DNA from 3 places in the Kocuria sp. CPCC 205231 genome. Region 2 is predicted to be linked to each of the others. Evidence: riboswitches for the same ligand, from Rfam matches in the RefSeq annotation. Region 2 holds a riboswitch; each other region holds the start of a gene.
What was found. A riboswitch is a leader RNA that binds a small molecule or an ion and turns the genes downstream of it on or off. The one in region 2 is predicted to bind S-adenosylmethionine.

Region 1 (3,939 bases), on a different contig from region 2:
CTCGACGGCGCCGTGCGGGGCCAGCTCCTGCTCACGGCCGGGCTGGTGGCGCTCATCGCCCTGGCCTCGAAGGTGCTCGGCCGCCGGGCCGAGCACGCCCCGCAGGACTGATCCGGCGGAGCCGCGGCTCCGCCGGGGCCACGGGCACAGGACATGCCGCGGTGCGCGGCCGTCGCCGGCGCCGGTGACGGTGTCAGAGGCGGTGCTCCGGCGGGATCAGCGGGCGCTCGGCGCGGACCCGCAGCTCCTGGACCGCCCACGAGTTGCCGTCGGGGTCGCTGAAGCCGAAGACGGTGCCGCCGTCCCGCTCGTCGAGCACCGTGATCCCGCTCACCTCCACGCCCCGGGACAGCAGCTCCTCGCGGGCCGCCCGGGCGTCCGCGACCACCAGCTGGAGCCCGCGCAGGGATCCGGGGGCCATCTCCCGGTGGGCGGGGAGGTTGCCCACCACGATCGAGCAGCCGGACCCGGGCGGGGTCAGCTGGGCGATGTCCATCTGCTCGGTGGTGGTGTGGTGGTCGAGGTGGAAGCCGACCTGGTCCCGGTAGAACTCCACGGCCCGGTCGACGTCGCGCACCGGCACCAGCACCACCTCGAGCGTCCAGTCCACGGTCAGACCCCGCCCTGCGCGGTCCGCCCGCCCAGCAGCTCCTCGAGCCGCTCGTAGCCCTCGGCCACGCCCTTCTCCATGCCGGATCCGACCATCCCGTCGCGGGCCTCCTGGGACGCGTGGACGGTGTGCCCGCGCAGCCGGCACCGGCCGTCGCCCAGGTCCTCGAAATGCAGGTACTCCAGGTCCACGGCGTCGGGCCAGTCCTCGTACTCGAAGGTCTGGACCACGAGCTCGTTCTCGCGCACCGTGTGGAAGACGCCGCGGAAGGCGTACTCCTCGGTGCTGTCCTCGCCGCGCTGGACGAACCGGTAGGCGCCGCCGGGGCGGAACTCGAAGCCGTCGATCCGGGTCCGCAGCCCGCGCGGCCCGATCCACTGCCGGAACAGCTCGGGGTCGGCGTGGGCGCGGAAGACGTCGGCCACGGGGTGGTCGAACTCGCGCTCGAAGTCGATGAAGGGCAGGCCGTCGGGGACGGTCAGGTGCAGTGCGTGTCCCATGGTTCAGTCCTGGGTGTGCTGGCCGCGGTCCGCGGCTCGGGTGTCGAGCACGGCGTCGAGGCGGCGGAACTGCTCCTCCCGGACCAGCCGGTACCGGTCGATCCACGCGGTGAGCGCCTCGAGCCGTGCGGGGTCCAGGTGGACGGGCCGGCGCTGGGCGTCACGGGTGCGCGTGACGAGCTGCGCCTGCTCGAGGACCTGGATGTGCTTCGAGACCGCCTGGAGGGAGATCGCGAAGGGTTCCGCCAGTTCGGTGACCGTGGCCGGTCCGCGGCTGAGCCGGGCGACGATGCGGCGGCGGACCGGGTCGGCCAGGGCCAGGAAGGCCCTGTCGAGCTCGTCGTCGCCGGGATCCACGGTGTTTGTCAACTGATTCCTTGATCAACCTGTTGGTTGTCAAAGACTAGGCCGCCCGCCCCGGCCCGGCAAGACCCGAGACCGGATCGTGACGGCCCCGGACCTGCGCTCCTCATGGGCCTCGCCGCCGGTGCGTCGTCGCCGGTGCGTCGTCGCGCGTCGGTGTTGCGTCCTGTGACGCCGCGGTCGTCACAGTCGGCGCACCGGCGTCTTCTGGGCGCCCGCACTTGGCAGCGCGGCGGGGCAGCCGCTGGAATGGGTCCTGCATCTATCCAGAGCGGCCGAGAGACCTGGCTCGTCGACGCCGCAGCAACCATCCGCGCCCCCGCCACGGGGTGCGCGGAACGGTGCTCCCGCCAGGACCGATGGAGCTGTCGCAGCCTCCCGGGTCCACTCCGGGACGGCTGCTGCCCTCCCTCGGGGTGACCCTTGGAGGAAGAACGTGACACCACGCCCGACCGCCCGGCCGGCGCCGCCGTCCCTGTCCTACGAGCTCTATCCGCCGCGCAGCGCGGCGAGCGCCGACACGCTGCTGCGGACCATCGAGGAGCTCGAGCCCACCCGTCCCGACCACGTCTCGGTGACGTACAGCGGGGACGAGCAGCGCCGGGACAGCTCGCTCGCCCTGCTCGACCACCTCCTGGCGCGCACGAGCCTGCGGCCCCTGGCCCACCTGACGTGCGTCGGCAGCACTCGGGCCGAGCTGGAGCAGACCGTGGCCGCACTGGTCCGCCGCGGCGTCCGGGGCGTCCTGGCCCTGCGCGGCGACCTCGACCCGGGGGCCGAGCCGGGCGAGCTGCGGCACGCCGGCGAGCTCGTGGAGCTCGTGCGCGAGGTCGAGCAGCGCCACACCGCGGCCCTGGCGGCCGGCCGGCTCGCCGTGGGCGTGGCCGCCTACCCGACCCGGCACCCGGAGTCGCCGTCCTTCCGGCACGACGTCGAGGTGCTGCTGGCCAAGCAGCGCTCCGGGGCGGACTTCGCGATCACGCAGGTCTACTTCCGCCCGCAGCGCTACGAGCGCCTGGTCGCGGCGGCGCGGGCGGCCGGGGTGACGATCCCGATCGTCCCGGGGATCATGCCGGTCACCGACCCGCGGCGGCTCCGGACGCTGTGCCGGCTGGCGGGCCTGGCGCCCCACCCGGGCCTGGCCGCCGCGCTGGAGGACGCGCCCGGTCCTGCCGAGCGGCACCGCGCCGGCGTGGCCTTCGCGGCGCGGCTGGCCCGCGCCGCCCTGGACGCCGGCGCCCCCGGGCTGCACCTCTACACCTTCAACGAGCACGGGGCCGCGCTCGACCTGCTGGAGCACGTGGACCTCCCGCGCGTCCCGCACGTGCCCGTCGCGCTCGAGGACCTTCTGCTCCCCGCCTGAGCACGCGCCCACCCACCGTTCCGCACGACCCCTCGACACCCCTTCAGGAGACCACCATGACCACTGTCCCGTTCCCCGCCGCCACCATCACCGGCTACCCCCGGATCGGCCGCCGCCGCGAGCTGAAGAAGGCCCTGGAGGCCTACTGGGCCGGGCGCTCGACCCGCGAGGAGCTCGAGTCTGCGGCCGCCGACCTGCAGCTGGCGACCCACCGCCGGCTCGTGGAGCTGGGCCTCGGCGCCCGGGACTCGTCCCTGCCCGCGGCGTTCCCCCTCTACGACCAGGTCCTGGACACCACCGTGGCCCTCGGGGCGGTGCCGGCCCGCTTCGCCGATCTCGCCGACGCCGAGGGCCGGCTCGGCCTCGACGCGAGCTTCGTGCTGGCCCGCGGCGACGCCGGGCGCGCTCCCCTCGAGCTGACCAAGTGGTTCGACACCAACTACCACTACCTCGTGCCCGAGATCGGCCCGGAGACCCCGCTCCGCGCCACCGCCGACCGGCTCGTGGCCGACGTCCGCCGCGCCGCCGCACACGGCTTCACCGTCCGCCCGGTCCTCGTGGGCCCGGTGTCCTTCCTCCTCCTCGCCAAGGCCGACGACGACGCCCCCGCGGGCTTCGACCCGCTGCAGCGGCTCCCCGAGCTGCTGCCCGTGTACGCGCGGCTGCTCCAGGAGCTCGCCGCCGCCGGCGCGGACTGGGTGCAGCTGGAGGAGCCGGCCCTCGTGGCGGACCAGGACGTCCCCGGCGAGCAGCTCGCCTCGTCCGTGTGGGACGCCTACACGGGCCTGACCGCCGTGACCGGGCGCCCGCAGCTGTTCGTCACCACGTCCTACGGCTCCCCCGGGCCGCTGCTGCACCCGCTGGCCTGCTCCGGGGTGGAGGCCCTGCACCTCGACCTCGTCAAGGGCGCCGCCCCCACCGCCGAGGAGCTGGAGCTCTTCCGGGGCGAGGACTCCGCCGTGCTCGTGGCCGGCGCCGTGGACGGGCACAACGTGTGGCGGGCCGACCTGGCCGGCCGGCTCGACCAGCTCGCGGAGCTGGCCCGCGGGGGCGCCCAGGTGTCCGTGGCCTCCTCCACGTCCCTGTTCCACGTCCCGCACGAC
Region 2 (3,939 bases):
CCAGGAGGGTCTGGTGTGGCTTCACGAAGTGCTCCTCCGTGAACTTCCCCTGCATGAGGGCCAGCTGACTGCGCTCCTCGCGGTCGTAGGCGATCTGCGTCACCGAGTAGTCTCGACTCTCCAGGCTCGGCCGGTAGATCCGACCAGCCGCCGCATTGGCGTTGTAGATCTCCGGGCGATAGATCTTCTGGAACGCTTCCATCGTGCTGATGAGACCGATGAGTGCCAGGCTGGAATAGTCATTGAGGAGATCGCCCCGGAAATAGAACGCCAGGGGCGCGACCGCGCCGCGGGGCATGAAGTAGCGGACCCGCAGTCCCATCTTCTCGAAGTATCGATCCGTCAAGGAGGATTCATCCTGCCGATACTCCACCCCGAGGATCGGATGGTGGTTCTCGAGCCGACGATACGTCTTGGTGCTCGAGACGCTGATGCAGATCACGGGCGGCTGAGGGAACCGCTCGCGGTAGGCATCGGAGTCCAGGAAGTGCGTGAAGAGCTTCCCGTGCAATTCGCCGAAGTCATCGGGGATGCTGGACCGGGACGCCTTCGCGTGGTGTTCCGGCAGCACCACGCTGAAGTCATAGTCCCGGAGGTAGGACGAGAAGTTGTTCCCCACGATCCCGTCGATGTGCACATTGGACAGCGTGTCGAGGATCTGCACGTCGAGGACCTCGATCAAAGGGAACACCGCGTCGTCGCCGTCGGCGGCGAAGTGCAGGTCCACGGAGACGATCTCGATCTCCACGACATAGCGATCCCGGCTGGGATTGTCCCAGTGGGCCAGGTCGTTGAAGCGACTATTGATCATTGTCAGGGTATTTCGGAGGTTCTGCCGACGATTCTCGCCGCGGGCCAGGTTCGCGAAGTTCGTCGTGCCTCGGGAACTGGACGACGGGCAGTAGTCCTCATCGAAGCGGGTCGTGCTGATACCGAACGTGAAGTCGTTCGTCCTGGTGGTCTGATGCATCGATTCCTCACTGTGGACCGAGGGCCTGCCCCCCAGATCCGTACTCATCTCGAACGTCCTTCCCTGCTGCTCATGCACTGCCCTCCCGAAAGTCGCCTCAGTCATGCTCCTGGCACCCCCGGCGCTGCCCAGACGACGTCGATCCGGGCCTCCGGGCTGCCGGTTCCCCGGGCCGCGGCGGTGACGCGGCGCTGACCGGTCCGGGGCGCGCGGCGCACTCCAGTGCCGCTTCGAGGTCCGCCTGCAGGTCGGTGACGTCCTCGACGCCCACGGACAGCCGGACCAGGTCGGCCGGGACCTCCAGGGCCGTGCCTCGCACGGAGGCGTGGGTCATCTTGGAGCAGTAGCAGATGAGGGACTCGACCCCGCCGAGGCTGACGGACAGGGCGAACAGCTCCGTGGACTGGGCGAACGCCCGTGCGGCGGGCTCTCCCCCGCCCAGCCGCACGGACACGATCCCGCCGAATCCGTCCATCTGCCGGGCCGCCAGCTCGTGCCCGCGGTGCTCCGGCAGCCCGGGGGAGTATACCTGCCCGACCGCCGGGTGCTCCCGCAACCAGCCGGCCAGCTCCGCGGCGTTCGCGCCGTGCCGGTCCATCCGCAGGCCCAAGGTCTTCAGTCCCCGGGCCGTCGGCGCAGTGTCCGTCTGTGCTGTGTCGTTCAGGAGGGTCATCTCAGCGCGCCTCCCCGGTCAGGGCCGAGGCCGGTACGGTGGCCAGCGCCCGGTCGAGGTCGGCGATCAGGTCCTCGGGACACTCCAGTCCGATGGACAGCCGGATCGTGGTCTCAGCGATGCCTGCGGCCCGGCGTTGGTTAGGGGTGAGCCGGCAGTGCGTCATGGTCGCCGGGTGGCTGACCAGGGAGCGCACGTCCCCGATGTTGGCCACGAGCTGGAACAGCTCCAGAGCGTCGATGAACGGGCCGATGGCCTCGGAGCCGGCGGCCAGGTCGAAGGAGAACACCGAGCCGGTGCCGTGCGGGAAGTCCCTCTCGGCGAGGGCGGCGCTGGGGTGTCCGGGGATCGCCGGGTGGTGGACGCGCCCGACGGTGGGGTGCCGGGCCAAGTGCTCGGCGACCGTTCGCGCGGTCTCCTCCTGCCGGGCGATGCGGACGCCGAGGGTCTCCAGGCCCTGGATGAACTGGGCGGCGCTGGCCGGGGCGAGGGAGGGGCCGAGGTCGTGCAGGAACTTGCTGCGCGCCAGCGCCAGGTAGGCGCCGCGGCCGTGCCGGTCGATGAGTGCCTGTCCGCCGTAGCGGGCCTTGGGCCGGGTCAGTTGGGGCCACCGCTCCGGGGCTGCGCCGTAGTCGAAGGTGCCGCCGTCCACGATCGCCCCGCCGAGGACGGCCCCGTGCCCGCCGATGAACTTCGTGGCGGAGTGCACCACCACGTCGGCACCATGTTCCAGTGGCCGGTACAGGACCGGCGTCGCCAAGGTGCTGTCCACCACGACCGGGACCCCGGAGGCGTGGGCGATGTCCGCCAGCGCCGGCAGGTCCGGCACGGTGGCCAGCGGGTTGGTGATCGACTCCAGGAAGAACGCGCGGGTGTCCGGCCGGATCGCCGCGCCCCAGGCCTGCGGGTCGGCCGGGTCGGCGAAAGTGACCTCGATGCCGAAGTCGGCGAAGGTGTCCGTCAGCAGGTCCACCGTCCCGCCGTAGAGCTGGCTGGAGGCGACCAAGTGCTTACCGCCGTGGAGCAGGGTCAGCAGAGACAGCGCGACGGCGGCTTGTCCCGTGGCGGTGCCGATGGCCCCGATCCCGCCCTCCAGGGCCGCCAGTCGGTTCTCGAACACGGCGACCGTGGGGTTGCCCGTGCGGCTGTAGGTGAACCCGGGGGTCTCCAGCCGGAACATCGAGGCGGCCGTGGCGTGATCGGGGAAGCGGTAGGCCGCCGTCTGGTGGATGGGCACGGCCACCGGCCAATAGGGGGCCTCGGGCTCGTAGCCGGCGTGGACCTGTTGGGTGGCGTGGTGATTCACTCGATCCTCCATCGGTCCTGGCGGTAGCACCGTGCCCGCCGGTCCCGGTGTCCCAGGGTCGGCTGACTGGTTGCTGCGGCGTCATCGAGCCAGATCTCTCGGCCGCTCTGGATGGTGTGGTGCGCTCATCCCACTCGATGGACGGCTCTATAGTCCAACGGACGGTGGGGTCGGTTGTCACAAAACCACACGTCGGGACATATTCGGGCCGGGCGATCGCGCTCGGCCGCTTCGGCCGACGTCGGGCCGGGTTTGTGACAGGTTATGACGGCCGGCCGCCCGGCCCTCATCGTGGGCTCAGTGATGTCCCGACGGAAGACCAGGGCGTCGTCGAGGGCGTTGTGCGCGGAGAAGATGACGCCCGCCTGGGGGTGGCGTCATCAACGGCGTGGTGAACGGCGTCAACCGGATCCCGGGAGCCGTGCACGGAGCCATCGGATTCGTCCTCCGGCACCACAGGAGGGCTCTCCCCGGCCCCGCTCTTCGGCCGTGGCAACCCGCGGCGTATGACCAGCCTCAACTGCATTATCGTTCCCGCGGGCAATGTCCGGTAGCCGGCCATATGTAAAGCAGCCCCGGTCGCTATGAGTCTTTGGAGCCCTCAGCTCCTCGAGCGTTCTTCTTCCGCTGTTCCAACCAGCCGAAGACGGCGGCCACCATGGCTAGGGCGGCCGCAGCAGGGAACTCCCGTCAGGTCTTGGGTGTGCTCGGGTTTTGTGTCCTGGGCCGAGCTGCGGTGCCGGCACGGCGGTCATCGACGCCCGACGGGGCTCCAGGGGCGTTGGCGTTCCGGTCCCTGCGCAGGCATCTGCGGTTCGCGGCGACACGGCCCTTCGTCCTGGCTTCATGGGATGGACGGTGGTCGTGGAGACAGGAAAGGGGCGGGATGGCCCCCCGGCCAGTCCCGCCCCGCTGTTCCCTGCCTCAGACCGCATCCCCCAAGGAGTGTCGGATCCCCCCGGATCCGTGGAGTTCTCGGCCTGTCCCAGA
Region 3 (3,939 bases), on a different contig from region 2:
TGGCGGTCCTGGCCCACCTCCCGGACGCGGAGGTGGACCGGGTCCTCGCGGCCACGGCCGGGGCCCGCGCCGAGTGGGGCCCGCTGCACACGCCCGAGCGGATCCGGGAGCTGCTCGCGGACGTCCGGCGGGAGGGCTTCGCCGTGAACCCGGGGCTGATCGTCGAGGGCAGCTGGGGCATGGCCGCCGCGGTCTTCGACGCGACGGGCGCGCCGGTCTACGCGCTGAGCCTCACGGGCATCGAGCCCCGGTTCAGCGGCGAGCGCCGGCAGCTCCTGGGCCGGGCCCTGCTCACGGAGGCCCACCGGCTCTCCCGGGAGCTGGGTCACCGCTGAGCGGCCCGGGGCGGGCTCAGCGCGCCGTCCAGCCGCCGTCCATCGTGTAGGAGGCCCCGGTGACCATGGACGCGTGCGGTCCGGCCAGCCACGCGACCAGGCTGCCGACGTCCTCCGGGTCCACGAGCTTCTTGATCGGCGTCTCGCCGAGCATGATCCGCTCCACCACCTCGGACTCGGGGATCCCGTGCACCCTCGCCTGGTCGGCGATCTGCTTCTCGACGAGCGGGGTGCGCACGTAGCCGGGGTTGATGCAGTTGCTCGTCACCCCGTGGGCCGCGCCCTCCACCGCGACGGTCTTGGACAGCCCCTCCAGGCCGTGCTTCGCCGAGACGTAGGCGCTCTTGTAGGGGGACGCCCGCAGCCCGTGCACGGAGGAGACGTTGATGACGCGCCCCCAGCCCCGCTCGTACATGTGCGGCAGCGCGGCGCGCACCAGCAGGAACGGGGACTCCAGCATCAGCACCAGGATCCGGTGGAAGTCCGCGGGGTCGAACTCCTGGAGGGGGGCGACCTTCTGGATGCCGGCGTTGTTGACCAGCACGTCGACCTCGAGGCTCAGCTCGGCGAGCGCCGCGGTGTCGAGCAGGTCGACGGCCCACGCGCGGCCGCCGAGCTCGTCCGCGACGCGCTGCGCCCCGGCCTCGTCGACGTCGGCCACGACCACGTGCGCGCCGGAGCCGGCGAGGGCCCGGGCGGCGGCCAGGCCGATGCCGCTCGCGCCACCGGTGACGAGCGCCGTGCGGCCCTCGAGGTCCTGCTGCTGGGGCGTCTGGGACATGGGGGTCCTTCCTCTGGTCCGTCGTGCCCGCGGGGTGAGGGGCACGGATCACCGCCACGGTATGTGATCCAGGCCATGTTCGCGAAGGACAGCTCCTCCCGGGAGTGCGCGCCGGGTCGCGTCACACGGCGTCATGTCCGTCATCCGGGCGCCGAATGGCGCAGCGCGCACGGGTGCGCTTGGATGACAGGGTCACCATCCAGAGCGGCCGAGAGATCTGGCTCGACGACGCCGCAGCAACCCGGGCGACGGCATCCCCGTCCCGCCTCCGGTGCTACCGCCAGGACCGATGGAAAGGACGCACGACCCATGCTGCGAAGCGCCGACCGCATCCGCACGACCCACGCCGGGTCCCTCCCGCGCACCCCGGCGCTGCTCGAGGCCAACCGGGCGAAGGGGGCCGTCCCGGAGGCGGAGTACGACCGGCTCCTGCAGGACTCGGTGGTCGACGTGGTCCGCCGACAGCGCGAGCTCGGGATCGACGTGGTCAACGACGGCGAGTACGGCCACGTCATGGCCGCGGAGGTCGACTACGGCGCGTGGTGGCACTACGTCTTCGCCCGGATCTCGGGCCTCACCCCCGGCGACGTGGACCTGTGGGAGCAGGAGCCGCAGCGCTCCTCGCCCGGCAGGGTGGTCCTGACGAGCTTCGGGGACCGCCGGGACCGCCGGCTCTTCCACGAGGCGTACACGGACCCCTCCTCGGGCATCACCACGGGCAAGCAGGCGCCGTTCCCGAAGATCACCGGGAAGCTGGAGTACACGGGCCACGCGGCGCTGGAGGCGGACATCCGCAACCTCAAGGCCGGGCTGCAGGCCACGGGCGCGAGCGAGGGCTACCTCGCCGCGCTGTCCCCGGGCTCGTGCGCGCGGCTGGAGAACACCCACTACGCGGACGAGGACGAGGTGCTGACCGCCTGCGCCGAGGTGATGCGCGAGGAGTACCGGGCGATCACCGACGCCGGGCTGATCGTGCAGATCGACGACCCGTCCATCGCGGAGAACTGGGACCAGGTCAATCCCGAGCCCGGCGTGGAGGACTACCTCGCGTTCACCCGCAAGCGGGTCGAGGCCCTCAACTACGCCCTCGAGGGCATCCCGGAGGAGCAGGTGCGCTTCCACCTGTGCTGGGGCTCCTGGCACGGCCCGCACACCACGGACCTCGGGTTCGAGCTCCTGGTGGAGCTCATGCTCTCCATCAGGGCCGGCGGCTACAGCTTCGAGGCCGCCAACGCCCGGCACGAGCACGAGTGGAAGGTCTGGCAGGACCACGAGCTGCCCGAGGGCAAGATCATCATCCCGGGGATCGTCTCCCACGCCACCAACGTGGTGGAGCACCCGGAGCTGGTGGCCGACCGGATCGAGCGCTTCGCCCGCCAGGTGGGCCGCGAGAACGTGATCGCCTCGACCGACTGCGGCCTGGGCGGGCGGATCCATCCGCAGATCGCCGCGGCGAAGCTCGAGACCCTCGCCCGCGGGGCCGAGCTCGCCTCCCGCCGGCTCTGGTCCTGACCGGCCCCCGACCTTCCCGCAGACCCTCAGGAGGACACGCATGACCATGCAGAACACCGACCACGTGCAGACCACCCACGTGGGCTCCCTGCCGCGGACCCCGCGGCTGCTCGAGGCCAACCAGCGGCACGCCGAGGGCGCCATCACGTTCGAGCAGCTCACCGACGAGCTCGCCGTGGGCGTCGAGGACGTGGTGCGCCGGCAGCGCGAGATCGGCGTGGACGTGGTCAACGACGGCGAGTACGGGCACACGATGTCCAGCGCGGTCGACTACGGCGCGTGGTGGAACTACTCCTTCTCCCGCCTCGGCGGGCTCACCCCGACCGACGAGGACCGGTGGGCGTCCACGGAGAAGAGGCGCTCCTCGCCCGGCCACATCGTGCTCACGAGCTTCCCGGACCGCCGGGACCGCGAGCGCTTCCGGGAGGCGTACGAGGACCCGGCGTCGGGCATCCTCACCGGGCGCTCCTCGACCACGCAGCCCAAGATCACCGGGCCGCTGACCTACACGGGACAGGAGGCCGTGGCCTCGGACGTCCGCAACCTCCGGGCGGCCATGGCGGCCACCGGGGCGCAGACCGGGTTCGTGGCCGCCCTCTCCCCCGGCTCCGCCGCGCGCGTGACGAACGAGTACTACAGGACCGACGAGGAGCTCGTCTACGCGTGCGCCGACGCGATGCGCGAGGAGTACCTGGCGATCACGGACGCCGGGCTGACCGTGCAGATCGACGACCCGTCCATCGCGGAGTCCTGGGACCAGATCAACCCCGAGCCCACGGTCGAGGACTACCTGGCGTTCACGCGGCTGCGCGTCGAGGCGCTCAACCACGCGCTGCGGGGGATCCCCGAGGAGCAGGTCCGCTTCCACCTGTGCTGGGGCTCCTGGCACGGCCCGCACACCACGGACCTCGAGCTGAAGCACCTCGTGGACCTGATGCTGACCATCAGCGCCGGCGGCTACACCTTCGAGGGCGCCTCCGCCCGGCACGCCCACGAGTGGAAGGTCTGGAAGGACCACGCGCTGCCCGAGGGCCGCGTGATCATCCCGGGCGTGGTCTCCCACTCGACGAACGTGGTGGAGCACCCGGAGCTGGTGGCCGACCGGATCGAGCAGTTCGCCTCGGTCGTGGGCCGCGAGAACGTCGTCGCGTCGACCGACTGCGGTCTGGGCGGGCGCCTGCACCCGCAGATCGCCTGGGCCAAGCTCGAGTCCCTCGTCGAGGGAGCGCGCCTGGCCACGGAGCGGCTCTACCGCTGAGCCGCATCCCGGCGTCCCCGACGCCCCTGCCGCGCCGCCGGGCCCGGTCCTCC

Region 1: it holds a riboswitch for S-adenosylmethionine, as region 2 does, so the genes downstream of both, RF640_RS07200 (methylenetetrahydrofolate reductase) here and RF640_RS17545 (O-acetylhomoserine aminocarboxypropyltransferase/cysteine synthase family protein) in region 2, are expected to answer to the same signal.
Region 3: it holds a riboswitch for S-adenosylmethionine, as region 2 does, so the genes downstream of both, RF640_RS07375 (cobalamin-independent methionine synthase II family protein) here and RF640_RS17545 (O-acetylhomoserine aminocarboxypropyltransferase/cysteine synthase family protein) in region 2, are expected to answer to the same signal.

The regions. Positions count from the first base shown of each region.
Region 1 is NZ_JAVKPP010000005.1:231,037-234,975, reverse strand. It holds gene RF640_RS07220 (amino acid permease) at 1-111, shown strand, start outside; gene RF640_RS07215 (VOC family protein) at 194-610, opposite strand; gene RF640_RS07210 (SRPBCC family protein) at 613-1,110, opposite strand; gene RF640_RS07205 (helix-turn-helix transcriptional regulator) at 1,114-1,467, opposite strand; SAM riboswitch class I at 1,733-1,839, shown strand; gene RF640_RS07200 (methylenetetrahydrofolate reductase) at 1,910-2,836, shown strand; gene metE (5-methyltetrahydropteroyltriglutamate--homocysteine S-methyltransferase) at 2,893-3,939, shown strand, end outside.
Region 2 is NZ_JAVKPP010000024.1:20,826-24,764, forward strand. It holds gene RF640_RS17535 (DUF1852 domain-containing protein) at 1-970, opposite strand, end outside; partial or broken gene RF640_RS17540 (PLP-dependent transferase) at 1,068-1,601, opposite strand; gene RF640_RS17545 (O-acetylhomoserine aminocarboxypropyltransferase/cysteine synthase family protein) at 1,645-2,949, opposite strand; SAM riboswitch class I at 2,955-3,067, opposite strand.
Region 3 is NZ_JAVKPP010000005.1:265,724-269,662, reverse strand. It holds gene RF640_RS07385 (IclR family transcriptional regulator) at 1-335, shown strand, start outside; gene RF640_RS07380 (3-hydroxybutyrate dehydrogenase) at 352-1,116, opposite strand; SAM riboswitch class I at 1,309-1,412, shown strand; gene RF640_RS07375 (cobalamin-independent methionine synthase II family protein) at 1,426-2,628, shown strand; gene RF640_RS07370 (cobalamin-independent methionine synthase II family protein) at 2,675-3,886, shown strand.